2 regions of the Bartonella australis AUST/NH1 genome follow, and region 1 is predicted to be linked to the other one. Evidence: predicted binding sites of a transcription regulator. Region 1 holds the regulator's gene; the other holds the start of a gene.
The links. The regulator LexA, encoded in region 1, represses DNA repair genes until DNA is damaged. The targets are predictions, from matches to a motif close to TGTTCNNNNTGTGTTCNG.

Region 1 (15,894 bases):
CGCTAAAACAGCTGCTGTATGACGCACAAAAGACGGCTCGTTTATTTTACCACGATGAGGAATAGGCGCTAAAAACGGTGCATCTGTTTCTACTAATAAATGCTTTTGAGGTACAATTTTTGCTATTTCACGGACTTCAATTGCATTTTTAAAAGTAAGAATACCTGAGAAAGATATATAACCACCAAGTTCAATTGCTGTACAAGCAAGTCGCATTCCTGAAGAATAACAGTGAAAAATAAATGGAAAATCCCCCTCTTTCATCTGTTCGCGTAATATCTGTTCCATGTCTGTATCGGCATTGCGCGAGTGAATTACGAGAGGTAACTGTGTTTCCCGAGAAGCAATGATATGTTCTTGAAAACTTTTTTTTTGCTCTTGCGGTGAGGTATAATCATAATGATAATCAAGTCCAGTTTCCCCAAACGCAACGACTTTGGGATGCTTTGATAAATGAATAAGATTTTCAGCTTTAATATGGCTTTCTTCATGCACATGATTAGGATGAGTACCGACGGAACAAAAAACTTGATCGTAAGTTTGTGCAATTTCCAAAAGGCCGTCTAGTTCGTTAACGCGCGTTGAAATTGTTATCATGCGTTGAACATTGGCAGCTAAAGCCCGTTGAATAACACCATCCAAATCTTGCGAAAAATCCTCAAAATCAAGATGACAATGTGTATCAATTAACATCATTAATATCACTTTCTTTAAAGATATAGCGAGGGAAAATTGGTTCTGGTAGCGGAAGAATCGTACCTTCTTTAATTTTCAAATCACCTATATGCCGCAATAAACGATCTTCCTCGGTGATTGAAAGGCTATCTAAAAGTTTAGCAGCTGATTGTGGAATAAAAGGCAAAAGCATAATACCAATCCGCCGCAAAATTTCCGCGGTTATATAAAGGACTGTACGAAATCTTTCGGGATTATTTTTACGTAAACTCCAAGGTTCTTCGTTAGCAAAGTAGCGGTTAGCTTCCGTCACAACTGAAAAAATAGCCGATAATGCTAAATGCGGTGCTTGGTGTGACATGACTTGACGCGCAATCTCAAGTGCTTGAAGAGATTGTTCTAATAGCTGCTCATCCTGAGCTAATAACGCGGCCGGTACAGGGATTTTTGCATCACAATTTTTCGCAATCATGGACAAAGAACGCTGTGCCAAATTACCAAGGTCGTTGGCAAGATCTGCGTTAATACGATTCAAAAAATTATCGCGGTTATAACTGCCATCCTGCCCAAATGGAACTTCACGGAGAAAAAAATAACGTACCTGATCAAGACCATATTGTTCAACCATCTCGAAGGGATCGACTACGTTCCCAATAGACTTCGACATTTTTGCACCGCGATTAAGTAAAAAGCCGTGAGCAAAAACACGCTTAGGCAATTCAATTCCCGCTGACATCAAAAACGCTGGCCAATAAATTGCGTGAAAACGGATGATATCTTTACCAATGATATGAATATTTGCAGGCCAAAAATCACGTTTTTTCGAGCTTTCATCAAAAAAATCAATTGCCGAAAGATAATTTGTGAGCGCATCAACCCAAACGTACATTACATGCTTCGGATTACCTGGGACACGAACACCCCAATTAAAACTTGTACGTGAAATAGAAATATCTTTTAAACCCGACTTAATAAAACTTATAATTTCGTTACGTCGCTCAGCGGGCCCAATAAAATCAGAGTATTTTTCATAATGCTCAAGAAGAGCTTTTTCATACAAAGATAATCTGAAGAAATAACTTTCTTCTTCATTCCATTCAACTGGAGATCCAAGCTCCTTTTCATAGCGGATCCCGTTTTTTCCAACTTCGGTGTCTTTTTCCTCATAATAAGCTTCTTGGCGAACCGAATACCAACCAGCATAACGCCCAAGATAAATATCACCATTAGCTTCCATCTTTTTCCAAATTTCTTGACAAGCCCGATGATGCCGTTCTTCCGTTGTGCGAATAAAATCATTATTAGAACAATTTAGTATTGTAAGCATTTTTCGGAATACAGCACTATTACGGTCTGCGAGTTGCTGGGGCGTCATACCTAATATACGCGCCGTCTGCTGCATTTTTAAGCCGTGTTCGTCTGTGCCAGATAAAAAAAATACATTTTTACCCTCCAATCTCTGAAAACGGGCAAAAGCGTCGCTTGCAATAGCATTGTAAGCGTGCCCGATATGGGGGTGGGCATTAGGGTAAAAAATCGGAGTCGTTATATAATATGTATCACGCATATCGTATCCGTCATAAAATGCAATAAAAAGATGTAGTGACATAACTCTTACTAGCCGCGTTGTCACGGAAAAAGCTTACATTCTTGAACGACTTTGTGAGCTTTAAGCAGCATAGTGGTGACAAATTGTTTTTTATCAAGGTTAAATAACTGCATTTCTACTGTTTCTTGATAAATATCTCTCCATGTTTGCGCGCATTTTTGGGAAAGAGTGAAAGCCCCTCCCCTGGCCAACATAACAGCCCTCTTGTGAATCTCATCAAGAATTTCGTCGCAAAGTTGCCGGAATTGACTATCAGTATTAGATAACGAAAGAGTTTGAGCAAGATCGTGAGCGACGGTCGGGTCATAGATAGTTTTTTTTAAAAGATTGTCGATGGTCTTAACAATTTTAATCCCGTTGCTGCAAATCAATAAAGCCGCTTTTCGAGGCTTTCCGTGAGATTTTTGAGTAACTATTTCAACGGTCTTTTCATCGAGAGATGACTGATTGGGGAAAACGCGTAAAATAACCTGTTTCATCTCATCATCACGTAGCCGTCGCAGAGAGACTTTTTGACAACGTGAGCGGATTGTCGGGTGTAATCTCCCTAATGAATGCGTAATAACAATAAATAAAGTCTTCGCTGGAGGCTCTTCAAGTGTTTTAAGAATTGCATTAGCAGCGTTTCTATTCATATCATCAGCCGAGTCAATAATAACAACACGCCACCCGCCATCTTGCGATGTCTGGGTTAAGAAGTGTGTGACGTCGCGGATATCGTCAATTGATATGCTTGTTTTAAACTTCTTTGTATTTGAATCGAAACGACGCGAAACATACAGAAAGCCGGGGTGGCAGCCCTGCGCGATTTGACGCCACACAATTGAATCACGCTTAGGTTGTAAAAATTTACTTTCTTGATTGTTTAAAATATTCCAAGCAAAGTGAAATGCTACTGTCGCTTTTCCAATCCCATATTCCCCCTCAAACAATAGTGCGTGATGTAGACGCCCTTCTTTGCGCATTTGCATTAAAAAAAGAAGAACTGATTCATGGCCTATTATGATATTGTTTTGTGATGGTGGCAAAATTCCATCAATATCATCATGTTGGTGTAAAAAATTTATATCACTCATAGGCTATAATCTAACATCACTTTATGACAAATATCTTTTATTTTATGTGCGATCATCTCTATTGTGCCTGTCGCATCAATTACCCGAAACCTGTGAGGTTCATTTTTAGCTAGTTGAAGAAAAGCCTGTCGTCTTTGTTCTTGAACACTTAATTCATCTTTTTCAAAATAATCAATTTTTTCAGTTTTTTTTCTTCGTAAATTTGTACGCTGCACGCCAAATTTCGCCGGTACATCTAACAAAAACGTCAAGTTAGGTATTATTCCGCACATACCAATATCTTCTAAAATAGAAAGAATATGGGAACTTACTTGGCCATTTAATCCTTGATAAACACGCGTGGAATCAATAAAACGATCACATAAAACAATTTTACCTTCCTTCAACGAAGGTGCTATTACTTTAGCGACGTGGTCAGCACGTGCAGCTGTGAACAAGATTGCTTCAGCGAAGGCTCCGTATTGCTCTACATTACCAGACAATAAAATATAGCGAATCGCTTCAGCACCTGCTGTTCCTCCAGGCTCTCGTGTTACAACGACTTCGTAGCCTTTATTCCGAAAATACTGAGCAAGAAAAAAGATTTGAGTCGTTTTACCCGCCCCCTCCCCGCCTTCAAATGTGATAAAATAACCTGACACGTATGGACCTTAATTTTTTATTTAGTGCGCATTATAAATATCTTCGCAATTTCCCGATTGTTGCTTCATATAACGCATCTCTTACTTTTATAAAAAAATTTCCTTCTTGAATATCAGATCCAGTAAAAACTGGCTTTTCAAGAAGGAGATTTTTATCCAATAAAATCTGAATAACACCGACTTGTTGTCCAGAAAAAACAGGGGCTTTCAGCGGACCAGGATATCTAATTACTGCTTTAATATTCTTCTTCTTTTCATTTGAAAGCATAAAATTTATTGGCTCTTTAACGATAAGGGGAACAGAAATTTGCGATCCACCGTAAACAGAAGCGTAACCGACTATTTCTCCTTTTGCCAAAACTGTTTTTAGGTCAAAAGCTGTCATTCCCCATTGGAAAGTGCGTACCACTTCTTTTGTACGCTCTTTATTATTTTGTAAACCATTCATCGCTAAAAAAAGGCGCCTATGTTCTTTATTAATGGTAACAACCGCTGAAAAACCTCCCTTTTCACTATACCCAAAACCTAATCCCTCTACGCCAATTTTCTCAGAAATAAAGGGGTTTTTATTGCGTTGAAAAATTTTATTCCAAGTAAAATGAGGCTCACTATAAAGCGCGTAATAATCAGGGTATTCACGCGCAATATGACGCGCTAACGTGATCATGTCATATAACGTGACAAATTGCCCTTCTTCGGGAAGACCCGTTGCGTTAACAAAATGGCTGTGTAATAGTCCAAGCGCTTTAGCTCTTTGATTCATAAGTTTTGCAAAATTGTCTTCGCTTCCCGCTATGCCTTCAGCAAGAATAATGGCCGAATCATTCCCATTTACGATAATCATACCCCGCAAAAGATCAAGAATACCTACCTCTGTATTAATCTTCGCGAACATAGTAGTGGTACCTGAAGGCGCTCCCCCCTTGCGCCAAGCATTTTCGCTTACTTTAAATTTCTGTGTCTCGTTTAATATTCCTTCTTTTAATTGATGAAACACTACTTCAGCTGTCATCAATTTCGCTAAAGAGGCAGGAAAAAAAGCGACATCACTTTGTTTTTTTAAAAGCACCGTGCCTGTATTACCATCTAATAAAAGCAACTGCGGCGCGGGCGTCTGGAATTCTTTTGCCCATCCCACTTTATTTAATATTAATATCCAAAATAAGACAAGCAAAAGCTTTAATGCAGCACGCACAGTTGATTCCCCCTTATCTAGAAAATCGATACAAAGAAATATATTGCGCGAGAAGAAATTTACTTCCGTAGAAAGAATGACCAAAGCGCCCTGGAATTTAACAACTTTTCAAGCTTCATTCAACATCATTAAAGCGATACAATAATGTGTTGTAGAATCTTTTGTTTCTTCCTTTGAAATTACCTTCAATATTTCAAATTCACCGCTGATACAATAAATTCTCGATAATCTGACTTTTCAGCGAGCATGTCCGTCCTGACTTATTTAGCACGTTTGGAATAAGCTACTTGCTAATCGATCATCATTAATTATCTGTCGCTTAAACATTTTTTATCATTAACGTAAACTTAATTTTCCGTTTAAAGCAGATTGAGCGAATTTATCATAATCTTCCCAATCGCTTTATCTGCGAAAACCATTTGATTGAATAATACAGGTTTATCAGGCAAAATTGGACCCGCTTCCGGCAATTTTATCAGCACAGGCTTAATTGATTGTTCTTTATTTACTATTGGTTGCCTTTTATCTATTGAAGTTTTAATTAATCGTCGCTGGCTGTCTGTACTAAACGCCAAAAATACAGCATCTTTTTCCTTTTTTTTCGTTACGGATGGAATACTATCTCTACGTACATAAGAAGCCATTAAATAGGAATTTTCGTAATTATCAGTAGGTGCTCTAGCGACGTACTCCACCTGAACATCTGTCACACCTTCATCTGCATAGCCAAGCATTACTGCAGCTTGTTTTGATAAATCAATAATTCTATCCTTTTTGAAAGGACCGCGATCATTTACCCTAACAATAATAGAAGCTCCATTTTTCAAATTAGTAACACGAGCATAACTAGGTAAAGGCAGTGTCGGGTGAGCAGCAGTCAAAAGATTCATATTATAAATCTCCCCATTTGCTGTTAAACGCCCATGAAAATACGAACCATACCATGATGCTTTCCCGACACGCTTGTAGCTCAGGTCATCTTTTGGATGATACCATTTTCCTTTTATTTGGTAAGGTTTACCGACAACAAATCTCCCCTCGTCTTTTTTCTGATTTTGGTTATTTAATAATTTTGGGGGTACTGAGGCAATTTTAGCCTCCATTTTATCACTGGAGTCTTTCATTACAGAGTGTGTTACTTGATTCACGCACGCCGTTAGCAATTGCAATGTAGCCATCATAAAAAAAATCGAAATATTAATTTAGTAATGGAAATAGCTTTTTCTTCACTGTTTAAAAACATTTATTAACCTAATTATTTCTATTCACGTCCATAAACAGCAGCTTGCACCTTCTGTATACAATAAAGCTTATATTTACGAAATAATTGCTTTAGAAAAGTCTAGCACAAAAATAGAAAATTATAAACTGTGAATAAATAGAATATAGTTTACCTTAAACAGTTTTAGGACAACAACAATAAACAAATTAGAAAAGTTAACTTCCTAACTTCTTGCATAATATTTGAAATATTATCATTGGTGAGCGCGCAGGGATTCGAACCCTGGACCTACTGATTAAAAGTCAGTTGCTCTACCAGCTGAGCTACGCGCTCCCAAGCAAGCTAACTTGCTTTTGGAAAGTGACAGGAACATACGGGCGACTTCTCATTTGGTCAACACTTTTTAAAAAAATATTATTCCTCAATTCAAATTATCCAAAATGTTTATTATTTTTGTTAATTTATCATTTTGTGCTATTTTGTTAATTTTAAATAATAAAAATAGTTTAAATAAGTGAATATCCTAGAATTATTAAAGTAATTATATTAAAGTTATATATAAATACAGTAAATTGTGTTTAATATCATTTAATTAATAAATTAAAACTATAATATAATATATTGATATATATCGAAAATATTATACTGAGCTGTATCAGTAGATACTTACGTTCAAGCAACAATCTATATTATAAAAAGGAAGCTTGTGTGCTCGAAAATCACTATTAAAATAAAAACATAAAGCTTTCAGTTGTAAATATTTTACGAACGATAATAAAACCAGTATGTACGATAATTTCGAGTGTTTAACTAAAATAGTTAACTACACAAAGTTCAAAATAGCATTTAACCGATATTATGATGCGTGACAAATAAATAATAGCCAAATTACGTGAAGCTGTTTTTACGAAATATATCATTATTTTTTAACGACATCACTCAGATAACACAGAGAACACAGCTAAGTAACTTATAAGCTGAACATAAAAAAAATAGCCCTATAAGCTTCTAATTTATACTCAAACAATAGGCAAAGATTTTTGATTTATTTCATAAAAACTTGTAGAACAAGTGTGAAATACATATGTTTTGTTTTTTATGTTTTGTTTTTTAGTGATTTCTTTTTCGATTTCTTGATTGGAATGTTGAATGCTGACGTGTAAACAATATGAGCTGCTTTTGTTCATTCACAATCATATGAAAGAAACAGGTGTCCCACCCTCCTTTGATGAAATGAGAAGAGCGCTAGAACTTGCTTCAAAATCCGGTATTCATAGACTCGTTACAGCTCTAGAAGAACGAGGATTTATACGCCGTTTACCAAATCGTGCCCGCGCAGTAGAAGTTATCAGACTCCCAGATAGAATAACATTTGATCTTTCTTCGGCTCGTAAAATTTTTCCAAGTATGATAAAAAAAGACAAAAAGAAAATATCAAGAAACTTAGACAGTCTCGATAATATTAACGCTGTAGATAAAAAAAACGTCACTATTCCTATCATGGGCCGCATCGCCGCTGGTGTACCTATTTCTGCTATACAACAACAAATAAATACACTTTCTCTTCCGCCAGACATGATCGGTTTAGGAGAACATTACGCTTTAGAGGTTAAAGGAGACTCTATGATCGAAGCAGGTATTTTTGACAGAGATACTATAATTGTTAAATGTCAAAGTACAGCAACATCAGGCGAGATTATCGTTGCATTAATCGATAAAGAAGAGGCAACTTTAAAACGTTATCGACGTCAAGGGGCCTCTATTGCACTAGAAGCCGCGAATCCTCACTATGAAACGCGCATATATGGATCTGAGCGCGTTCTCATACAAGGTAAACTCGTTGGGCTTATTCGTCGATATTGACTAAAATAATGCAGCAAAAATAAGCACAATTTGTGTATTTAAATAAAAAGTTGATGGTATATTTTCCGTATTTTATATCACGCGTTCTGCCAGGATACCTATGAAAAGAATAAATAACTTGGTAGTAAATTGCATTGTAAATATATAAAGACAGAAAAACACAGGATACTTTAAATTTTACTCTTTGAGTAAACAATAATGAATAAAATGCAGGAATTATCATGGTAGCGCCTCGTATTAGTTTTGTTTCTCTTGGTTGCCCAAAAGCGCTTGTAGATTCTGAACGAATTATTACAAGTCTTCGTTCCGAAGGCTATGAAGTATCAAATAATCATAAAAGTGCTGATCTCGTTATTGTTAATACTTGTGGCTTTCTTGATTCTGCACGCAATGAATCACTAGCTAACATTGACGAAGCTATTAAAAAAAATGGAAAAGTCATTGTAACTGGATGTTTAGGAGCCGAACCGGATACTATTCGCCAAGCATACCCTAATGTACTAGCGATTACTGGACCACAAGATTATGAAAGTGTCATGCAAGCGGTTCATACAGTGATTCCTCCTATCCACGATCCTTTTATTGATTTAGTGCCTCCACAAGGCATCCGCTTAACGCCCCGCCATTATGCTTACTTAAAAATTTCTGAGGGGTGCTCCAATCGATGTAGTTTTTGTATCATCCCTTCTCTGCGTGGTGATCTTATTTCACGTCCTATAAGCAATGTTCTTCGCGAAGCAGAAAAACTTGTACAAGCAGGTGTAAAAGAGCTTTTGGTTATTTCTCAAGATACCGGTGCTTACGGAATCGATGTAAAATATTCTGAAAGCCTTTGGAAAGACCGCACAATAAAAACAAAATTTTTGGATCTTTGTCTTGAGTTAGGAAATATGGGCATTTGGATACGAATGCATTATGTTTATCCTTATCCCCATGTCGATGAAGTCATCGAACTTATGGCTGCAGGAAAAATTCTTCCTTATTTAGATATTCCTTTCCAGCACGCATCTCCAACTGTTTTGCGCAATATGAAACGCCCTGCTCACATCGAAAAAATAAACCATAGAATTGAAAAATGGCGTAAAATTTGTCCAGACCTCACTTTACGATCAACGTTCATTGTTGGCTTTCCAGGAGAAACTAATGAAGATTTCGATATGCTCCTTGAGTGGTTGGAAGAAGCAAAAATTGAACGAGCGGGTTGCTTTAAATACGAAGCGGTGAGAGGCGCCGCCGCAAATAATTTAGGATTAGAAAATATTGCTGAAGAAGTAAAGGAAAGTCGCTGGAACCGTTTTATGGCAAAACAACAGAAAATTTCCGCTTATCTTCTGAAGAAAAAAGTTGGAAAAAGGCTCCAAGTTCTTATTGATGAAAGTTACGGAAAAACAGCTAAAGGCCGTAGTAAATACGATGCTCCAGAAGTAGATGGCATCGTGCATATATCATCGCGGCGGCCGCTTCGTGTGGGTGAATTTGTCACCGTTAAAATTGAACGATCTGATTCCTATGATCTCTACGGCATTGCAGTTTAGAATATCAAAAAAGAAGAAGATTTATGTCATCAATACTTAATTTAACGCATTGAAATCAAAAAGCTTTTTATCAAGTAAATGACTTGGGCGCACATTTGTCAAAGCGCGAATCATTGTGTCTTTACGTCCCGGCATCCTTTTTTCGATATCTTTTAGCATTTTTTTCATTGCATTGCGCTGTAAACCATCTTGGCTACCACAAAGATTACAAGGAATGATAGGAAAGCGCATTAACTGAGAAAATTTTTCCATGTCTTCCTCAGCGGCGTAAACAAGAGGGCGCAAAACAAAAAGATCGCCTTCGTCATTTAAAAATTTGCCCGGCATAGCGGCTAACCGACCACCGTGAAATAGGTTCATAAAAAACGTTTCTAAAACATCATCACGATGGTGCCCAAGAACTAAAGCAGAACACCCCTCTTCACGTGCTATACGATATAAATTTCCCCGTCTTAATCGAGAACAAAGTGAACAATATGTTGACGCGTCTTTTAGCTTATCTTTAACAACTGAGAAAGTATCCTGATACTCAATACGATACGGAATTCGGTGAAAATTTAAAAAATCAGGAAGAATATGCTTCGGAAAGCCAGGCTGGCCCTGATCAAGGTTACAAACCAAAATTTCAATGGGAAAAAGACCACGCCACTTTAAATCGAGGAGAAGCGCTAGTAAGCCGTAAGAATCTTTTCCGCCTGACAAGGCAACAAGCCATTTATTTCCTGAAGAAAGCATAGAAAAATCATTAAATGCCTGCCGCACGTGGCGCAAAAGCCGTTTGCGCAATTTATTAAACTCTACATTTGAAGGGGCGTCCCGGAACATCGAATGATAACCAGTACCCTCCCCCTCTAAAAGATCACTATTTTCTGCAGTTTCCTGATATTTAATTAAAGATTTGTACATGAGATCACGACCTCGCATAACGCAACAGTCCGTTCCGTAATACCCCACACGCGCAATAACAGATATAAAAAACCGAACCTATTCTAATTTAAATCCGTAAACTTAAAAAAAGAGTTATTCTATGTTACAGCGTGATAAAAAAACAGAAAACATACCGCGCTTAGCATCCAATAAAAAGGGACTTTTTAACGCCGCCTAAAAAAAGTCCCGATGAAAACAAAGCAAAATGCTTAATTTTCTCGACATATCAGAGATATAAGAGCGAAAAGTAATTTTGTATAGAGAAATTTATCGCGAATAAAATTCGACAACTAAATTCGGCTCCATTTGCACAGCATAGGGAACATCCGCAAAAGAAGGAATGCGGATAAAAGTCGCTTTCATTTCGCTGTGGTCGGCTTCAATATATTCAGGAACGTCCCGCTCAGCCAATTGCACAGACTCTAAAACTAAAACGAGCTGTTTCGATTTTTTTCGAACCTCAATAACATCACCTGGCTTACAGCGATAAGACTGGATATTAGTGCGCCGACCATTTACGTTAACGTGACCGTGGTTGATAAATTGGCGGGAAGCGAAAATGGTAGGAACAAATTTTGCGCGATAAACAACAGCATCCAAACGCGACTCCAAAAGGCCAATAAGATTTTCACCTGTATCACCACGACGGCGAGCGGCCTCTACGTAAGTCTTATGAAATTGTTTCTCGGAAATATCACCGTAAAAACCCTTTAATTTCTGCTTTGCACGCAACTGTACACCATAATCAGAGAGTTTTCCTTTACGCCGCTGACCATGTTGGCCAGGACCATAATCACGACGATTAACGGGAGATTTCGGGCGGCCCCAGATATTCTCCCCCATACGGCGGTCAATTTTATATTTTGTTGATTCGCGCTTACTCATCGCATTTCCTTCAAATAAAAAACAAGGTCAAAATAACCCAACTCAGAGGAAACGCGCCCTCCTCTGTCTTCAAAAACGAAGACTGACAGAACACCTCACGCACAACTTGCGAAGATATCCACGGGACACGTCAGTTAACGACATTTTCTCAAAAGAAAAATCCGCGCCTTTTCTATTAGTCTCACAAATTAAAGTCAACTCCCTTTATTATATTTAAATTGAATCTTTTCAATAAATGCTCTGTTGGGAAACTGATATTTTGCGATATAAACAATGCAAGATTTTCATGTTTTTTCAAATTTTTGCTTTGCATTTTGGGAAGTAACAACGATCTCGTATGTCTGGCCACAGCCTTTGCGGGATTAATCCATTCAACCGGCCACGGAGCTTGTTCACAAAACAGGTTGACCAAAAAAGGATAATGCGTACAGGCCAAAACAATGACGTCAGTATATTTACCATTTTCCTCAACAAAGCATGGCAAAATTTCACGGCGTAAGTCTTCATAATTAACAGGATATCCGTGTAAATAATCTTCAGCAAATCCAGCAAGCTTTTCGCTTCCAACGAGCTGGACACGACATTGGCCAGCAAAAGATTTTATCAATTCATATGTATATGCACGCTTAACTGTTCCAGGAGTCGCTAACACTGAGATTAAACCAGACTTTGTTCTTCCCGCAGCTAATTTAATTGCCGGTACAGTTCCTACAAAAAGGACATGGGGAAATTCATTTCGTAAATCTGCCATCATCAATGTAGAAACTGTATTACAAGCGATCACACATAAAGTAGGATTATAGAGTTCTAGGAGATTCGTAAAAATCTTTAAAATGCGGCGTTTTAAAACATCCTCTTCCCAGACGCCGTAAGGGAACCCTGCGTCGTCAGCAACATAAATAAATTGAAACTCTGGGACGAGAGCATATACTTCCCTCAGCACCGTTAATCCACCGATACCGCTATCAAAAAAAAGGAGTGGTCGTTTATCCATCAGCATTCACGCTCGTTTTGACTTGTTTCCGATCAAGTTCTACAGGTGCGCCACTTCCCCGCGGAAATTTAGGCGAAAAATGATCGAGCGAAGATACAACTCCCCGTAATAAACGAATTTCGGGTTCGCTAAAATTAGCACGTGTAAAAACAGAACGCATATTTGCAACCATCACCTCTTTACGTTCCTTAGGCCTAAAATATCCACGCACATCCAAAGCACTTTCTAATTGTGATAAAAAACCATGAAGCTCCTTTTTATCAGCGGGTTTCATCTCTATCGCGCCAAAAGCAGTATCATTTAAATTTTCTAAACCTGATTTCATCCATTCATAAGACATAAGTAAAACTGCTTGAGCGATGTTAAGCGACGCAAAAGCGGGATTAACCGGAAAAGTGACGATTTCATCTACAAGACTGATTTCGTCATTTTTTAGTCCCCACTTTTCTCTTCCGAACAAAATTCCCGTTTTATGACCAGCGTTTTCGCGGTAACGTAAAATACCCGCCGCTTCAACGGCGCTTTTGACACCTTTAAAACTATATCTTTTGCGCGCGGTTGTACCAAAAACATAATTTAAATCTATAATTGCGTCACGTAATGTTTCAAAAATCAATGTATTATCAATTACATGATCTGCTTTACTTGCAGCAGCTCTGGCTTTCTCATTCGGAAATGATTCTCGCGGCTTGACCAACCGAAGTTCAGATAACCCAAAATTCGCCATTGCTCTTGCGACCATACCGATATTTTCAGGTAATTGCGGCTCAACCAAAATAATAATTGGACCACTCATTATATTTTTACAATTTTTATTTGTTCCTGCCATTAATTTCACCAATTTTCATAAATTGTGTTTTACCGTCGGTTTTTTTAACTCAATTTTGCGAACAAGTACTCCCTAAAATGAGATTTTTAGCGGTAAACTGTAATCAATTTTAGCTTTTAAAATCAAATAATTATTTGCCTAAAACCTTAAGATGAACAAAGGATGTCGAAAAAATAGCTCCCACTTTTATACGCAATGGCACATATCGTCACATCTGTTATTTTTTATGAACGCAGCTTTACCGGATGTATCACTGATTTATTGAACCATAATTTAAATTGAATTATGATGTTGCACACTTTAATAAAGGAATATGCTTTTTATCCCCGAACTTTATCCTGCAAAACTCATTCGTCGTTATAAACGCTTCCTCGCTGAGGTCAGAACAAATGATCAACGCATCTTAACTGTTTCTGTTCCTAACACCGGTTCAATGCTTGGACTGACAACCCCTAATTTTAACGTTTGGCTTTCCTATAACAATAATTCTAAACGAAAATATCCCTATCGATTAGAAATTGTCGAAGCAGATAATACCTTGGTTGGCATTAACACGACTTTACCCAATCAACTTGCCCGGGAGGCAATTCAGTGTGGATTATTGCCCGAATTAAATGGATATAAAACAATTTTAAGTGAGCAGCGCTATGGTACACGATCCCGCATCGATTTCTTACTATGCGATGGCACTCTTCCTGAATGTTATTTAGAAGTAAAAAATGTTCATTTTATTCGGCAAAAAGGATTAGCAGAATTCCCTGATACAGTGACAAAGCGCGGCACACGTCACCTCGAAGAGCTTATAAAAATTGTACAGCGAGGAAAACGAGCAGCTATGCTTTACATAATTCAGAGAGAAGACTGCTCAGCTTTTGCGGTATGCCATGATCTTGACCCTGTTTATGGACGTAAATTTGATTTAGCGGTAAAATCAGGGGTAGAATTTTATGCTATAAAATGCCACGTAAGTGTGGAAGGTATCTTTCCGATTCATCGAGTGAAAATAGAAAATAGCAAAAAAAATGGCCAGTTACATTGAATACAATAAAGTACCTCCAAAATTTAACGGACAAATCCGTATCTTCGACGATTATGCTTTTGGTGAAATGCGCAAAGTTTGCCGTGTTGCTGCAGAATGCCTCGATGCACTTGTGGATATTATTAAGCCAGGTGTCACTACGCAAGAAATTGATGATTTTGTTTTTAGTTTTGGAGTTGAGCGGGGCGCCTTACCCGCTGATCTAAATTACCACGGATACAGCCACTCATGCTGTACATCCATCAATCACGTTGTTTGTCATGGCATACCAAATAAAAAATCTTTGCAAGAAGGCGATATTGTTAATGTTGATGTAACGTTTATCCTCAATAGCTGGCACGGAGATTCGAGCCGTATGTATCCTGTCGGGAAAATCAAGCGCGCCGCAGAACGCTTATTAAATGTAACCCATGAAAGCCTTATGAGAGGTATTGCCGCTGTAAAACCCGGTGCAACAATAGGCGATATTGGTGCAGCTATTCAGCGTTATGCAGAATCTGAACGCTGCTCAGTCGTGAGGGATTTTTGTGGACATGGTATCGGCCAGCTTTTTCACGATGCCCCCAATATTTTGCATTATGGAACACCGGGGGAAGGTGAAGAAATCAAAAAAGGTATGATATTCACAATTGAACCCATGATCAATCTCGGTAAACCTCAGGTCAAAATTTTATCCGATGGCTGGACTGCTGTTACACGTGACCGCTCTCTTAGTGCACAATATGAACATACAATTGGCGTAACAAGTGAAGGATGTGAGGTATTTACTTACTCTCCGAAAAATATTTTTTATATTTCAAATTCGTGTACTTAGATAAATGTAAAAATATCATGGCAAAACGATCAGATAAAAATGGAGTTGCTAAAAATAATTGCTCAAACTTAACCTTAGATGCTCCACTTAATTCAACGTCATCAACAAAAAGTGAAAAATTTAAAAAGAAAGCAGAGATCAATAAGTCTTATCAAGGACATCGTGAGCGTCTTCGTAAACGCTATTTAAAGATGAAAGGTAACGCAATTGAAGATTATGAATATCTCGAATTATTGCTTTTTCGTACCATCTTACGAGCAGACACAAAGCCAATAGCCAAAAATTTAATAGCACGTTTTGGTTCATTAGCTGAGGTACTAGGGGCTGATATCCACCGACTTCAAGAAGTTCAAGGGTGCGGTCCAGCTACCGCTATTGATCTGAAAATTATTTCAAGTGTTGCAGGACGCCTCGCCCGCGCGGAATTATCTAAACGTAATATTTTTTCATCATGGGATAAAGTATTAGCTTATTGTAAAGCCGTCATGGCTCATGAAACACGCGAGCAGTTTCGCGTTTTATTTCTTGATAAGAAAAACGGTCTGCTTTCTGATGAGGTACAACAAATTGGAACCATTGATCACACTCCC
Region 2 (15,894 bases), 630 kb from region 1:
AGGTGCAATAGTCTGAAGAATCAGAAGTAAAGAGAGAGCAGAGATGAAGTTTCGCACGCTTGATGACGCTGATGTTGCTGGAAAACGCGTACTTGTGCGGGTAGATTTTAACGTTCCAATGTCACAAGGTGAGGTGTGCGATAAAACGCGCATCGAGCGGCACAAAGATACTCTTCTTGAGTTGCAAAGACGGGGCGCTAAACTTATTCTCCTCTCCCATTGTGGCCGCCCTAAAGGCCAGAGAGTTCCCGAATTGTCGTTGCGTCCAGTTGTTGGGGTTCTCGCCGAAATAATAGGCCAAAAAGTTTATTTTGCAGAAGATTGTATTGGGGCACCAGCTTGTGATGCAATTGAGAAATTGCAAGAGGGTGGGGTCCTTTTGCTTGAAAATATACGCTTCCACCCAGGTGAAGAAAAAAACGATCGCTTTTTTGCCGAAGCTTTAGCGCAACAGGGTGATCTTTATGTCAACGACGCATTTTCGGTTTCTCATCGCGCCCACACCTCGGTAGAGGCAATAACAGATTTATTGCCCTCTTACGCAGGACGTTCACTGCAACGTGAATTATGTGCTCTGAAAAAAGGACTCTGCACTCCAATGCGTCCCGTCATGGCCATTGTGGGAGGTGCTAAGGTTTCGAGTAAGCTTTTTGTCCTGAATCATCTGCTTGAAAAAGTTGACAGTTTGGTGATCGGCGGTGGCATGGCCAATAGTTTTTTGGCGGCGCAAGGCTACCGTGTCGGAAAATCATTCTGTGAGCACACGCTCGTTGAAACAACGAGAGAAATTATTGAAAAGGCGCGTCTTAGCCAATGTAAACTCCTTTTACCTTTGGATGCGATGGTTGGGTTCCGTTTTGAAAAAGAGACGCCACATCGTCTCTATGATATTGGATCACTTCCTGAAGAAGGGATGATTTTGGATATTGGTACGCGTTCCATCGCTCATATTAATGCGGCAATTGATACGGCAGCGACCCTGGTCTGGAATGGACCGCTTGGTGTTTTCGAGATGCCTCCTTTTGATCGAGGGACGGTTGCTGTTGCACGCCACGCAGCGGAGCGCAGTAAGCGGGGTCAATTAACGTCGATTGCCGGTGGAGGAGATACGGTTTTTGCGCTGAATCACGCAGGTGTTGCCCGTGATTTTACTTATCTTTCAACCGCAGGTGGGGCTTTTTTAGAGTGGATGGAGGGTAAGGTTCTTCCCGGCGTTCTCGCTTTAATACGGGCTTGAAGGAGAGTAAAGTTTTTTAGGGATAAAGAAAAAGGTTCTTCCTCGCATTTTTGCTTTCATGTAAGGTCGGGGCATAAGGGGGGGTGAATTATGTGGGTGAGTCGCCTATTTATGGAAATTGAGCCAAAAAAGAGGAACTTTTTATGAATAAATGTCTTGAAGATAGAGCGCTTTCTTTGGTCAGAGCGGGTAAAGGTATTTTAGCAGCCGATGAAAGTACCGCTACGATTGGAAAGCGTTTTGAGACTATCGGTTTAGAATCAAGTGAGGATAATCGTCGCGCTTATCGTGAAATGCTTTTCACAACAAAAGAAGCCATGGAGCGCGCCATTTCTGGCGTCATTTTGTTTGATGAAACCATTCGTCAAAAAGCGTCAACTGGCTCAATGTTGACAGATCTCATTCGTGATGCGGGTGCTTTGCCGGGAATTAAAGTTGATACAGGTGCTAAGCCATTGTCGGCTTTTGCTCATGAAACGATCACAGAAGGTTTGGATGGTCTTCGTGAGCGCTTGAAAGAGTATGATGCTTTAGGCGCGTGTTTTGCTAAATGGCGTGCAGTTATCGCGATCGATGAACATTCTTTACCGACGAGAGGTGCCATACGCCAGAATGCGCAAGCTTTAGCACGTTATGCTGCTTTGTGTCAGGAAGTTGGTCTTGTACCAATTGTAGAGCCGGAAGTGTTGATGGATGGTCAATCGCGCCGGCATTCAATAACACGTTGCTTTGATGTCACGCAGGCCGTCTTAAAAATAGTTTTTGAAGAATTATTTGAGGCACGCGTCATTTTAGAAGGTATGATTTTGAAACCCAATATGGTGATTGATGGAAAAGATGCGCGCCACGCTTCTGTTGAAGAAGTAGCTGAAAAAACGGTTCGTGTTCTTAAACAGACTGTTCCTTCTGCTGTTCCAGGGATCGCTTTCCTTTCAGGGGGGCAGTCTGATGAAGAAGCAACCGCCCATTTATCAGCTATGAATGCCTTAGGTTCGTTTCCTTGGAAATTAACTTTTTCTTACGGACGTGCACTACAAGCAGCCGCTTTGAAAGCGTGGGGAGGGAAAAAAGAGAATATTGCTTCTGCACAAAAAGCTTTTTGTCACCGCGCGCGGATGAACCATCTAGCGGCCTTAGGGCAATGGACAAAAGAGCAAGAAAAATCCCCCAGTTAAACAAAGGCGAATTTTGTGCACTCCCTCTGCCTCTATCATGATAATAAGCGGCGGGGGGTTGCTGCAGGAGGCGCTCATTATATGAGGGTGCCGCGGGTACACAGTCGGAGGTGCCAAAAATCCACCAGAGCACGGGGACCTAAAGGAGGCATTTATTTGCTCTGACGGACGGTTCGCTCTGGATCGCTAGGGCTTTTCGCCTGCATCACGATATTAATTTACCCACTACGCACAGTTCTCCTTTATTGAGTACTGAGCAAGGGCGACCAAGCCGGGTCAGAGGCGTCGTTGGGGGTAGGTAATTGGCGTTCATTGCGTCCAGTAATATCAATCGTATAAATTTTAGGCCCCATACCCGGCTCTTGACGGAAAAACATTAACACACGGCCATTAGGAGCCCATGTAGGGCCCTCATTATGAAAACCCGTGGTCAAAATTCGTTCTCCCCGCCCATCGGGGTGCATAACACCGATAGAAAATTGCCCCTTATATTGTTTTGTGAAAGCAATATAATCACCGCGCGGCGACCAAATAGGTGTGGCATAGCTCCCTTCATTCAAAGAAATACGCTGGAGATTACCCCCGTCCGTATCCATTTTATAAATTTGTGGCTTTCCGCCGCGGTCTGATGAAAAAACAATTTGCTTACCGTCTGGCGAATAAGAGGCTGATGTATCAATAGCTTGAGTTGTCGTTAAGCGCGTCATGGTCCGCGTGCGCAAGTCCATAGTGTAAAGATTCACACTCCCATTATGTTGCAACAAACTCATAATCACTTTTTGACCATCAGGCGAAAAACGCGGGGCAATCGTCATATTGTCAAAGGCACCTATCAATTCCCTTTGTCCCATTTCAATTTGCTGAAGATAAACATGAGGTGTTTTATTGTGTCCATAAGCCATATAGGTAATTTCTTGCCGCTTAGGTGAAAAGCGCGGCGTTAAAACCAATTCACTTCCGTCGGAAAGATAGATAAGATTTGCCCCATCTTGATCCATAATTGCTAAACGTTTAGTGCGCGCGTCGTACGGGCCTGTTTCATCTATGAAAACAATGCGTGTATCAAAATAGCCACTTTCGCCCGTCATTTTACTATAAATTTCATCTGAGATCATATGTGCAACACGCCGCCAGCGTTCTGTTGCTGTATAAAATCGGCGTCCTTTAATTTGTTGACCACTAAAGACATCCCATAGACGAAAATCAACTCTGAGTCGCCCGTCGGTTTCTCTGATGATTTGCCCAGCCACCAATCCTTGTGCATTTATTTTTTGCCAATCGGAAAAGCGCGGTTGGCTATTAATATTGGTAATTTGTTCAAGAAAAGACTCTTTGCTAAGTGGTGAAAAAAGCCCCGACCGTTCAAGATCTGCGGTGACCACCGCGGTAATCTTTTGTCCCAGCGAATCGTTAGAAATAAAATTCGTAATTGCGATTTGTATAGGGTTAAAATCAGCGCCCGCAATGGTTCCTTTTAACTGTGCATGGGCCGATAAATTCGAAAGCCACAAACTTACGGCGACGATAAACCAAGAAAAAACGCTGCGTTTTGCGGTAGTCATAACGGGGTGTATCCTTTCATTTTCACTAAAAGAGAAAATATATTCTTTATGGTGCCATTCCTCGAAGGGGATCAACATTAAAATCAAAACCTTGCCCCCATAAATCATACTGATCACGCGGGAGGTCTGCGTAAGGTTGGCACGAAAAAACGGCCGCATATACTTGCCGCATCATTATAGCTTGCTGATTTTCTTCACCACTAAATGGTTTAATCACCGGCTCCCCCACGACCATCCCTCTACGGTCTAAGTAAAACTGCAAATGCACAATCGGACGATTGTCTAAATTTCCACCAATGGCAACAAGTTTAAGCTTTTTTTGTATGCATGCGCCAGCGATATTTACTAATGTTTGTGCCATTTTTGCGGTATCACCGACGTTTTTTTGTGGGCCTAAAGCTTCCGGCTTATTGGAGCGCTTCGCGCCCCCTCCTTGAGTGCGCGTACGATTCAAAAGATTTTTTTCTTCTCTCACTAAAATATCTTCAATTGTCAGTTCTCCCTGTTTCTTAGGAGTTTTTGCGTCTTGGGAGGCGGATTGCTTAGCCGGTTTGGGTTTGAGATGTGGGAGAGGCGTTTTTTCTGGTAGCTCAATTTTTTCGGGCGATTCACGATTCTCTATTTTCTTAACAGGTACGGCAGGTGCTGGTGGTTCCGCTTCTTTAGTAGTTTCCGGCACCAATGGCGCGACCGACTCTGGTTCTTGAACGGGCGTCATTGGCACCTGCGGTGCCGCTGGATCTGGTTCTTTCGGCGGGATTATGGCCTCATTTTCGGTTATTTGAGGAGATGTTTCTGGTTCCAGCAATTCTTGTTCTTTGAGCGGTGGTACAAGGGCCTTCAGTGTGTCCTCTTCTTCTCCAGAGGGTGGGACTGTTGCATCAATATGCTGCAGTTTTTCCTTTGGATTGAGCGGAGATAAATTATCGATTGTCTCGTCACCAATATGGCGAGCATCTTCTTCGTCTTGCGGTTTCATGGTCGGTCGTGGTGCCGGATTTTCGCGAAGAGGAGCGTTTAATGATCCTTGTTGAAAGGAAAGCTCTTGGTCCAGGGGAGCCAAGGTAACGGAGATAGCTTCCAACTGTTGTTGCGGTAAAGGAACAGAATTAATAAAATGCACGCTCCCCCAACTAAGAAGAATTACGTGCGCGGCAAGCGACAAAATCAGGCTCCATTTTGTATTATGATGAAGATCTTTGTTCATCCCTATGCCTTGCTTTTTCCATTTTGGTAATTGCTCACGGTTATTGCGCGCGTTATACGATATTTATAATAGGTTTTATTGCGCCAAACTGGCTAAAGCAACTTGCGAAAAACCAGCTTTCTGAATATCAGCTAACAGCTGTAGAACTTGTTGATATTCAACAGTTTTAGCGGCGCGCACAAAAATACGTTGATCTTTTTGTGCAGGGCCGTTCTTCAATTGAGCTTTGAGCTTTGCAATGAGAGCTTCAGATGTATCATAATAATCATGATTAATGGCTAAGCGCCCTTTTTCGTCAAGTGAAACCGTTAGCGGGGGGGTATTGGCTTGCACCGGCCCTGCTTGACTACGAGGCAGATCAAGAGGGACTCCGTTTACTAGAAGCGGGGCAGATACCATGAAAATAATCAACAAGACAAGCATGACATCAACGAAAGGCGTCACATTAATTTCACTCATCAAGCAGCCGTGCGCACGCCGCCGCCTACGTGTATTTTTTTGAGGAGAAGGAGCAACAGAAAGCGCCATGATTTCGCTCCTTATAAAGGTAAATCAGATGTTATGGTTTCATCAATGCGCCGCAATATAATTGTCGAAAATTCATCAGCAAACCCTTCTATTTTCGCTATTATTTGCGCACTTTCATGCGTTAATTTGTTATAGGCGATAACCGCAGGAATTGCCGCAAATAAGCCGATTGCAGTAGCTAGAAGCGCTTCTGCGATCCCTGGTGCGACAACCGCGAGCGATGTATTTTGAGATGCGGAAATAGAAAGAAATGAATTCATAATACCAACAACTGTTCCGAATAGACCAACGAAAGGGGCCGCTGACCCAAGAGTAGCTAAAAATCCTAATCTTGACTCTATTTTTGTGCTTTCACGCGCTAAAGCGAGATCCATAGCTTTATCAATTCTCGTTTGTAAATTCAGGGACGGTTGCTTCCCTTTTACGAATGATTTTTTCCATTCTGTCATCGCTGCTATAAAAACTGCGGATATACCGTCTACACGCCGACTTTTATAAACAGTGTAAAGTTCCTCCAATGGCCTTCCCGACCAAAAAATACGCTCAAAGCGTTTTATGTCACTCCGCATGCGCCGGTATGCTAATATTTTATCGATAATGATCGTCCAACTCCATACAGAAGAAAACAGCAGCCCAATCATGACAACTTTCACAACCCAATTGGCCTGCATAAACAAGCTTAATATGCCAAAAGTTTCGGGATTCGTAAATTCTATTTGCGACACGACCGCCCCCTTTTTAAACGGAAGACTGACTTATTAAACGGAAGACTGACTCAAAATACGCAATAAAGCATATTGTTTTACAGTTTCTAAATTCAACGAAACAAAATAAAATTTATTAACAAAGAATTATTTCGGAAAAAGAAACTTCGATAAATGTCTCCGTCTCTACTGCTCTGTCGGAGATTGTGCAGAAAATAAACCTTTGGGGAGACGTCGTGGCTTCCCTTCTTGGTTAATAATAGCAATTTCAACTTTCGCACTCACCAAAATTACGTCATCGCGCATAATACATTGCTCTATAATAAGGCGTGCGCCCTGAATATGGCCAATTCGCGTTTTAATCACCAAAAGGTCATCAATTTGCGCAGGTCGTGAAAAATTAATTTCCATATGCCGAACGACAAAAAATAATTTTTCACCCTGCGCTCCCGATGCTAATTCTATATTATTGACGCCCGTATCTCTCAAAAATTCTGAGCGGCCTCGTTCAAAAAATTCTAGATAGCGTGCGTGGTAAACAACACCAGAAAAGTCCGTATCAGCGACGTAAACTCGTGCTTGAAGATCGTGAAAAGGGTTTGTGCAAACGTCACTGAGATGCGCTATTTTAGTCATCTCTTTCCTCCCATAAAGAAATTTGTACCGATGTGTTAACTTGTTTCCCGCCCACTTTAGAGAGCTTTTGTGGTGAAATCGTGGAAGGAGGCGCGCAAAGTCCTAAATGTGTCCAAGCTTTTTCTGTGATAATCCGTCCGCGCGCTGTTCGTTGAATAAAACCTTGTTGTAAGAGATAAGGCTCAATAATGTCTTCAATGGCATCACGCGGTTCTGAAAGAGCTGCGGCGATTGTTTCAATCCCTACCGGGCCGCCTAAAAAAGTTTCTGCAATAAGGATCAAATAACGGCGGTCAAGCGGATCAAGGCCAAGGGAATCGACTTCGAGTCGAGAAAGTGCTTCATCAGCGGTAGCCTGATCAATTTTTCCTGCACGTTTGATAAGAGCAAAATCACAAACCCGACGTAAAAGCCGGCCTGCAATCCGCGGGGTTCCCCGTGCGCGGCGCGCAATCTCGCGGGCACCGTCATCATTAATCTGCACTGAAAAAAGGCGAGCATTGCGCTGAACGATATATTCTAATTCTTCTATAGTGTAAAAATTTAAACGAATTGGTATGCCAAAGCGATCCCGTAATGGGGTGGTCAATAAGCCTAAACGCGTTGTTGCAGCGACTAAAGTGAATTTGGCTAAGTCAATTTTAACGGAACGCGCAGCAGGCCCTTCGCCAATGATTAAATCAAGCTGATAATCTTCCATCGCTGGATAAAGAATTTCTTCAATTGCTGGATTTAAACGGTGAATTTCATCAATAAAAAGAACATCGCGTTCTTCAAGATTGGTTAAAAGGGCGGCCAAATCTCCAGCTTTTGCAATGACTGGCCCCGATGTGGAACGAAAATTAACCCCTAATTCTTTAGCCATAATTTGCGAAAGGGTTGTTTTTCCTAAGCCGGGAGGGCCTACAAATAAAACATGATCGAGAGCTTCTTGGCGCGTTTTCGCAGCCTCAATGAATATTTTTAAATTTGCGCGTGCTGCCTCTTGGCCGATAAAATCATTAAGTGTCTGCGGTCTTAAAGAACGGTCCGGATCTTCAGGAAGGGGAACAGCATCAAGCAGGCGTCGATTCTCATCTTTGTTCATTGTTACCTTACGTTAAGCGGGAGGGAAAGCAATTTGAGGCTATGGCGAATGAGAAGGGCTGAAGAAATAGTTTCTCCTTCAAGGTCATTCATCGCTGAAGTTAAAGCATTAACTGCTTGGTCACGTTCAAAACCAAGCTTGATTAAGGCCGATAATGCATCATCGACTGGTTGATTAGCTGCTTCTGAGTGGGAATTTAAAGCAGGGGGGAAGACTCTTTTGATATGTTCGCTAAAGGGAAGCGTCTTGCTTTTGAGTTCACCGACAATTCTTTCGCTAACTTTTTTGCCAACTCCGGGAGCGCGACTGATCATGGCCGTATCATTGAGTGTAATTGCTTGTGTCAGTTCATTGGGCGATAAAATACCCAAAATGGCTAAGGCAACTTTTGCACCTACTCCTGGCACATTTTGCAAAAGACAAAACCAATCTTGTTCAGCTTTTGTTGTAAATCCAAAAAGACGAATTGCGTCTTCACGAACATGTGTTTCAATGAACAAACTTAAACTTTCGCCGAGAGTTGGTAAAGAAGGACGCAGCCGGTTTGAAATAAAAACGACATATCCTACGCCATGCACATCGAGAATAATATGGTCGTCGAAAATGTCTTCAAGGATCCCCTTCAATTTGCCAATCATGCGCAGGCCTTTAAGCGACGAGATAAGCCGGTGCGGTGGGTGCTATGGCAGAGTGCAAGCGCGAGCGCATCGGCGGCGTCACTGCTGTCAAATTTAGCTTGCGGAAGGAGGACTTTCACCATCATATGGATTTGCTCTTTGGCGCCGTGGCCGACACCGATGACCGACTTTTTAACTTTATTCGGTGCATATTCGGAAACAGGGAGACCTTTTTGAGCTGGAGCGAGGAGTGCAATGGCGCGCGCTTGACCAAGTTTTAAAGTGGCCGTGGCATCTTTGTTAACGAACACATGCTCAATGGCTGCTTCGTGGGGCATAAATTGGTGCAGGACAGCTAAAAGCCCTTCATGGAGCTGGCAAAGTCTGGAAGCGAGGTCACGCTGTGCATCGGAGTGGAGCGTTCCCGCTCCGACAAAGCGGAGCTGATTGCCTAATAGGTCGACGACCCCCCATCCTGTCCGCCGTAGCCCAGGATCAATACCTATAATACGAATCGTCTCTGCCATAGGGCCCAGTTTATGCTATTTTTATATGCTTGAATAGAGGGAATAGGAAAAGAACATAAGAAGAACATATCAAGGTAAACAAAATTTAAAAAATGTTAGGGAAGGCTTGAAGTTGAGTTTGAAAATAGCGTCTATATCGCGCGCTTATGCAGAGAAAGGGTTAAGAAAGGATTGGGTCTGAGCTTGAAAAGTAACAGCTGTAGCCGCATTTAGTATGCAGGGAGAAACGAGCGTTGCTTGTTAAGACTTTATTGAGGAAAGGAAGACGCTCAAAATTCATTGAGGGCGCTGGAAAATCGTGTTCAAGAGCGCAATTTGTTTGTTAACCGGGTTATTGTTTTTGACAATTTGAGACAGATCTTGCCTTCCATCATGGCTCACGTGGCGCATCCGCTCTTCTAGACGCAGCGACTGAGCTACAAAGCAGCGGAAAATCTCTGGTAATTCTTCCCAGTAAGTTGTCTCTAGCTCTAAGGACGGTGTATGAAGAGAGACTTTCGCACTCTCTTGCTTAATTTGTTCGGGCGACATTTCTCCTTCACGTTCCGCACGAAGGAGTAAAAGCCGCGAAGCGACTTGCATAAGCCGCGTGCTCAAATATACAGCTTCCTTTGCGTAAAGAGCCGAGATTTCCGCCGGAAGAGAACGAGCAATTATTTTGCCCTCTGTATCAATATAAGTCGCCGTTTCTTCAATCAGAGTCATTGTCTCTTCATAAAGACGGTCAAAAATACTTTCAAAAGCATCGTGCTCGATCATGACAATAGGTTTATCATGGGGACGTTCATGTGCACTCACGCTCTTACACTCCCGTACCAAGATAGAAACTATGACAACCAATAAACACAAAGTTGAGCAGTTTTTTCATCATTCCCTAGAATAGCTTCTTTAAGATTATCGCGCAACGCGCTTTTTGTATTAAGGATAACGGGCCTTATACCAAGAATACTTTACCTCGCAACGGTGCTCTGAATTTATTGACGCTCAAAAAATAACAGGCGACGATATCCCACGAATTTTCGCAATGATAGCGATGACGGATTGTATAGCGATGCCGCTCACAATCAAGAGAGCGTCTGAAAAAAAATATATTTGTCGTTACTGTTTTATAAATTTATCCGAGCATCTACAAAAATGGTGTCGGTTGCAAAAACATAAGTCATATTTCCCTCATAATCTTCTAAAAGTGCCTTTTTGATACGTGAAACAGTCTACGAAGCCGCGGTAAACAGAAAATTGGGGGTGGTGAAGCTAAAATATGAAAGAGGTGAGATAAGCTCAGAAAATTTTTATTAAAGTCGATGAACAGTGAGGATCCAGGAAGCCACCTAAGCACCCCCCCCCGCAAGTTAAAGTAAACCCCGTAAAGAGAGTGATGTAACCGACCAATAAAATCAATAAAAGAGATTGAGAATCGGTTTTTTGTTATTGTTTGAGAGATAAAGCACTTATGAGCGTTCGGTAACAAAAAGAAATTGCCACGACAAAGGGCCCAAAAACCGCTGCCCCGATAATGAGTAAGAAGGATAAGAAATCCTATAAGGGTTGCAAGAAAGTTAAACCATGAAGGAGAGCGCAAGAGGGCACCTTTTATATTTATGATTTATGGTCAAGGCGCAGTACAAAAAGAGCAGAAATCGTAAGAGTCATATAAAGTGGGAAAATATTATGACAGCCTAATTGATTAACTAAAGCTTAATATACACAGATGCGGTAAAAAGTTGTGCCAGGAATAAGCTGAGAGTGTTCACTTGATAAAAGGTGCTCGGAGTGCCAAAGCAAAAAGGCGCTAAAAAAGCTCAAAACTGTAAAGATGACGAGAAATTGTACTTTATAAAGCCGGAAAATTTGCTGTTGCAGTTTGTGTGCAACGTAAATAAAGCCCGCTTTATATCAGCGGGCATTCAAGTTAAGATTGAAAAAATATCTGAAAGTAAAACGAATATTTCGGTTGAATCAGAAAAATCAAAATTTTTATGCGTTATATGTTCGTAAAATATTCTAGGAATATGGTTGATGAAAATCGTCAACAGCGCTAAAGAACGTAAAATGTCTATGTGTATATTACGGTAGGAAAGGGAGATGTCGTGATCGGGAACACTATTGTGTGCCGTAAACGGACCTTTACAAGAAACAAAGGCTATCAGTTGCTTTTGGCAAGTTATATTCATACAATAAAACTTTATTTTGGTGCGCAGGGGTTACTGTATGATAGAGCGAAAAAATAAATCGACAGAGCCATATCTTTCCCCCCAATTGGTTTTAGCCTTGGATATTCGCCGCGCTGTAGATCCCGCATTTTTGCGTAAGATGTTGCTTAAAAAACCTTTTGCTTGCGTGATCATTTACGATTCGCAAGGTCCACAAAGCGACGAAGTTTTTTTGCAAAATAGTGCCCGATTATACGCTGACGATATTCAAAACAGTGGGGCTGCTCTTCTCATCGCTGATAATAGCCGTATTGCAGGCCGAATAAAGGCTGATGGTGTGCATCTGGAAGGGGACCTTGACGCTCTGAAAAGCCTTAATAAGCAGAAAAAAGAACAAAAAATAGTCGGTGTTGGGAATTTGCGTAACCGCCATTGTGCTATGAGCGTTGCTGAAAATGGAGCTGATTATCTGCTGTTCGGAAAATTAGGCGCTGACAAAAAACCACATGCTCATCCTCGAAATATTCAGTTAGCGCAATGGTGGGCAGAAATTATGGAAATTCCTGCTCTTATCCAAGCAGGGAGTGATCCTATTACTTTTGAGGAAAGCTTAAAAACAACATGTGAATTCATTGTTGTTGAAGAAATGATTTTCGCTCATGACGACCCTTTAGAGGTTCTCGATAAAGTGAAAAAGAAATGTGAAAATTATTCCCTCCCTACGGGGATGTAATCTTTATGGCAAAGGAGAGGCACGGTCTTCATGCTAAGCGGGGGTATAATTCTTCATGATAAATAGGGATGCAACCTTTTACGGTATAAGCTGGGGTACGGCCTTTTATAATAAGCGGGGGTATAATTTTCATGGTGAATAGAGGTGTGATCTTCATGGTAAAAAGAGTCATTTATGCGCTAGCTTTGATGACAATTTGGTCTTCGACAGTGGCTGCAAATCAAATTGAGGCTGCCGATGAGGCATCAGACGCTTCCAAATGTACAGTGCGCGCTGTTCAAGATTTTGTGAAAAACGAGAAGGTTCGGAAATCTTTCCATGTTTTAGAAGCTGGGCAGTATGATGAAGCTTATGATTATTATGTCCGAGGGCGTTATCTAAGGGCTTTTTATACTGCGCTCGAACGTGCTGAACTCAATGACCCAATCGCACAGACTTTGGTTGCACGGATATATGTGGAAGGATATGCTGTTCCAATGAACGGGGAGTGTGCGGCTTTTTGGTTTCAGCGTGCGGCGGAACAAGGCGAACCACAAGCACAACTGCGCTACGGGCTTATGTTGTTTAACGGTGATTTTGTAACAAAGGATCAAAAACGAGCGGAAGAGTTTATTCGAAAAGCCGCTGAAGCTGGCGTTAAAGAAGCTCAATTTTATTATGGGGAGCTGCTCCTTCATAAAGCTTTACAGAAAGAGCGGGAGCTCGCAGGGGTTTCTTCGCAAAATATCGAAAGTGAAGCCATGGATCAGGCTTTAGTCTGGTTCTTGAAAGGTGCAGCTCTTGGAGATTCTGAGGCCGCTTTCGCGGCAGCAAAAATTCTTGCTTCGGGAACTTTAACAATGCCCAAAGATTACGATAACGCACGAAAATTGATCGAAATGGCAGCTGATAATAACAATGTAATGGCGCAAATCATTTTGTCCCAATGGCTTGTTCAAGGCCGTGGAGGAGATACCGATTTTCACCGCGCTTTTTATTTACTCTCTGATAATGCAATTAAAATGGTTGTGCCAGCACAAATCGCTTTGGCAAGACTTTATCGTGATGGGATCGGAACAACAGGTGATACCGTAATGGCGGCTGCTTGGTATATGGTTGCAAAGCGGGCAAAAGCACAGGCCCAGGATCTTGAAACGATGTTGGAAGGGATGGGCGAAACTCAATTGAAGGAAGCGCGTGAGAAAGCGCGACGATTCATATCTGCTCACTAAAAGGTGCCCTCATCAAAAAAGGTTGCGTTCTTTTTGAGCGTATTAATCCGTCTATGTTAAGTTTCGGAAAAATTTTCAAAGCGCGCGCAGCGAGGATGCTTTTATAGTCTTGCAGAGAGCCGATACGCTAAGCTATATGGTGGCCTGAAGTTTTTAAGGAGCTTGTGTTTGAGGTCCTTTTATAGTCTTACAGAAAACTGAAAGATTAAGGCGCATGCGACTCCTTTTATAGAAAGATTAGAAAATTTTTCTCTAAAAAGATGAAAAATAAGGATGTAGAGTTCTCTTTTGCAGAGATAAAAGTGGGTGTAGACTATGAAGATTAATGGTAATGAAATTCGGCCTGGAAATGTGATTGAACATCAAGGGGGCTTGTGGGTAGCTGTTAAATGTAATGCCGTAAAACCAGGGAAAGGGGGGGCCTTTAATCAGGTTGAAATGAAAAATGTGATCGATGGTACGAAACTTAATGAACGATTTCGTGCCGCCGAGACCGTTGAAAGAGTCCGACTTGAACAAAAGGACTTTACTTTCCTTTATCAACAAGGTGATGTTCTGGTTTTTATGGATTCGCATTCTTATGAACAGCTTGAGTTGCAAAAAGATTTTGTCGGCGATCGTGCCGCTTTCTTGCAAGACGGCATGACTGTGACCGTTGAGCTTTATCAAGAAAAACCGATTGGTATATCGCTTCCAGATCAAGTCGTTGTAACCATTGCTGAGGCTGATCCTGCCATTAAAGGGCAAACTGTTACATCATCTTATAAACCTGCCATTCTCGATAATGGTATCCGTATCCTCGTGCCGCCTTTCATGAATGCTGGCGAACGTATTATTGTTGATACTAATGAATTGATTTATTTGCGTCGCGCAAATGAAAAAGGATAAAATATGGCCCATTCTGCAATTATGAATGTTATGGTTCAAGCCGCCATTAAGGCCGGGCGGTCCTTAGTGCGCGATTATGGCGAGGTCCAAAATTTGCAAGTATCATTGAAAGGCCCAGCAAATTACGTCAGCCAAGCGGATCGTAAAGCAGAAAAAATTATTCTCTCTGAATTGGTCAAAGCACGGCCAAAATTTAGCTTTCTAACAGAAGAATCTGGAGAAATTATTGGTGAAGATTCTCAGCATCGTTTCATTATTGATCCTTTAGATGGAACAACAAATTTTTTGCACGGCATTCCTTTTTTCGCTGTTTCTGTCGCCTTAGAGCGTCAAGGACAGATCGTTGCTGGTGTGATTTATAATCCCGTTGCCGATGAGCTCTTTACCGCCGAGCGTGGAAAAGGTGCCTTCTTTAATGACCGGCGCTGCCGCGTGGCCGCACGGCGGAAATTGATAGATTGCGTCATTGTAACTGAAGCGCCTTATTTAGGACACTCAAATCATGGGCAATATCTCATTGAGTTGCGCAATATTATGGCAGAGGTTGCTGGTGTTCGCTGTTTAGGGGCAGCGGCTCTCGACTTGGCTTATGTTGCGGCTGGAAGAGCTGATGGATTGTGGGGAAATGATCTTCAAATTTGGGATATGGCAGCTGGAATATTGATGCTTCGCGAAGCAGGTGGTTTTGTCACTGATAGAGAAGGAGGAAATGATATTTTTGGTAAAAAAAATATCATCGCCGGTAATGAATTGATTCACGCTGAATTAAGAAAAACTCTCAAAAAAACTGTTTAAGACAGCAAAAATAACGAGCGTTACACGTCATTTGGTTCAATGATGCATCGAGAGATGTTGGCGCTCTCAGTACATTAGTGATTTAGAGATATTAATGCGCCGAGGATATGCCAGCGCTGTGGCAATTTAAGCCGTTAATAACGCTGGAGAGGACCTCATTTTTGTGAAAATTGCAGTTTGGCTAAACGCGCATAAAGCCCATTTTGTGCGATGAGTTCTGCGTGGGTCCCTTCTTCAACCAGAGAACCTCCATCCATCACGAGAATGCGATCTGCTTTTAAAACTGTCGCCAAACGGTGCGCAATAACCAACGTTGTGCGATTTTGCATAATCCCATCTAAAGCTTTTTGCACGAGATTTTCACTTTGAGCATCTAAGGCCGATGTCGCTTCATCCAGAAGCAATAAGGGCGCATTTCTCAAAATTGCTCGCGCAAGACCAATGCGCTGTCTTTGCCCACCAGAGAGCATGATACCGCGTTCTCCAACTTGAGTGTTAAAGCCGTCTGGCAACGCTTCGATAAATTCAAGCGCGTTGGCTGTTTGGGCTGCTGCTTCAATTTCTGTTTGACTGGCATTTTCGGCGCCAAAGGCAATATTGTCGCGTAATGTGCCGTCAAAAATAGCAACATCTTGCGGGACATACGCAATTGAGCGGCGTAAATCGTGAAGGGAAAGGCGGTTAATATCAACACCATCAAACAGGATATGGCCACTCATGGGGTCGTAAAAGCGGAGAATGAGAGAAAAAATAGTACTCTTTCCTGCACCTGAAGCGCCAACAAAAGCAACTGTTTCACCAGCTTTGACAGAGAAAGAAAGATTGTGCAAAATCTTT

Region 2: ruvC (crossover junction endodeoxyribonuclease RuvC) is a predicted target of LexA. The motif match lies at 9,330-9,347, and genes of this name have one in related genera.

Annotation. Positions count from the first base shown of each region.
Region 1 covers NC_020300.1:794,985-810,878, reverse strand. The annotation lists gene BANH1_RS03455 (TatD family hydrolase) at 1-693, opposite strand, end outside; gene metG (methionine--tRNA ligase) at 683-2,242, opposite strand; gene BANH1_RS03445 (DNA polymerase III subunit delta') at 2,305-3,360, opposite strand; gene tmk (dTMP kinase) at 3,357-4,001, opposite strand; gene BANH1_RS03435 (D-alanyl-D-alanine carboxypeptidase family protein) at 4,033-5,196, opposite strand; gene BANH1_RS03430 (septal ring lytic transglycosylase RlpA family protein) at 5,556-6,344, opposite strand; tRNA gene BANH1_RS03425 (tRNA-Lys) at 6,676-6,751, opposite strand; gene lexA (transcriptional repressor LexA) at 7,568-8,281, shown strand; gene rimO (30S ribosomal protein S12 methylthiotransferase RimO) at 8,503-9,816, shown strand; gene ttcA (tRNA 2-thiocytidine(32) synthetase TtcA) at 9,853-10,740, opposite strand; gene rpsD (30S ribosomal protein S4) at 11,011-11,628, opposite strand; gene murI (glutamate racemase) at 11,810-12,622, opposite strand; gene BANH1_RS03395 (RNA methyltransferase) at 12,615-13,451, opposite strand; gene sfsA (DNA/RNA nuclease SfsA) at 13,765-14,490, shown strand; gene map (type I methionyl aminopeptidase) at 14,474-15,304, shown strand; gene radC (RadC family protein) at 15,322-15,894, shown strand, end outside.
Region 2 covers NC_020300.1:1,424,689-1,440,582, reverse strand. The annotation lists gene BANH1_RS06290 (phosphoglycerate kinase) at 44-1,237, shown strand; gene BANH1_RS06285 (class I fructose-bisphosphate aldolase) at 1,381-2,412, shown strand; gene tolB (Tol-Pal system beta propeller repeat protein TolB) at 2,655-3,974, opposite strand; gene BANH1_RS06275 (hypothetical protein) at 4,021-5,181, opposite strand; gene tolR (protein TolR) at 5,257-5,709, opposite strand; gene tolQ (protein TolQ) at 5,721-6,434, opposite strand; gene ybgC (tol-pal system-associated acyl-CoA thioesterase) at 6,600-7,049, opposite strand; gene ruvB (Holliday junction branch migration DNA helicase RuvB) at 7,042-8,136, opposite strand; gene ruvA (Holliday junction branch migration protein RuvA) at 8,139-8,774, opposite strand; gene ruvC (crossover junction endodeoxyribonuclease RuvC) at 8,771-9,280, opposite strand; gene BANH1_RS06240 (DUF1465 family protein) at 9,557-10,078, opposite strand; gene opgC (OpgC domain-containing protein) at 11,185-11,451, opposite strand; gene BANH1_RS06230 (thiamine phosphate synthase) at 11,489-12,163, shown strand; gene BANH1_RS06225 (tetratricopeptide repeat protein) at 12,319-13,374, shown strand; gene efp (elongation factor P) at 13,690-14,262, shown strand; gene BANH1_RS06215 (inositol monophosphatase family protein) at 14,266-15,057, shown strand; gene BANH1_RS06210 (ABC transporter transmembrane domain-containing protein) at 15,213-15,894, opposite strand, start outside.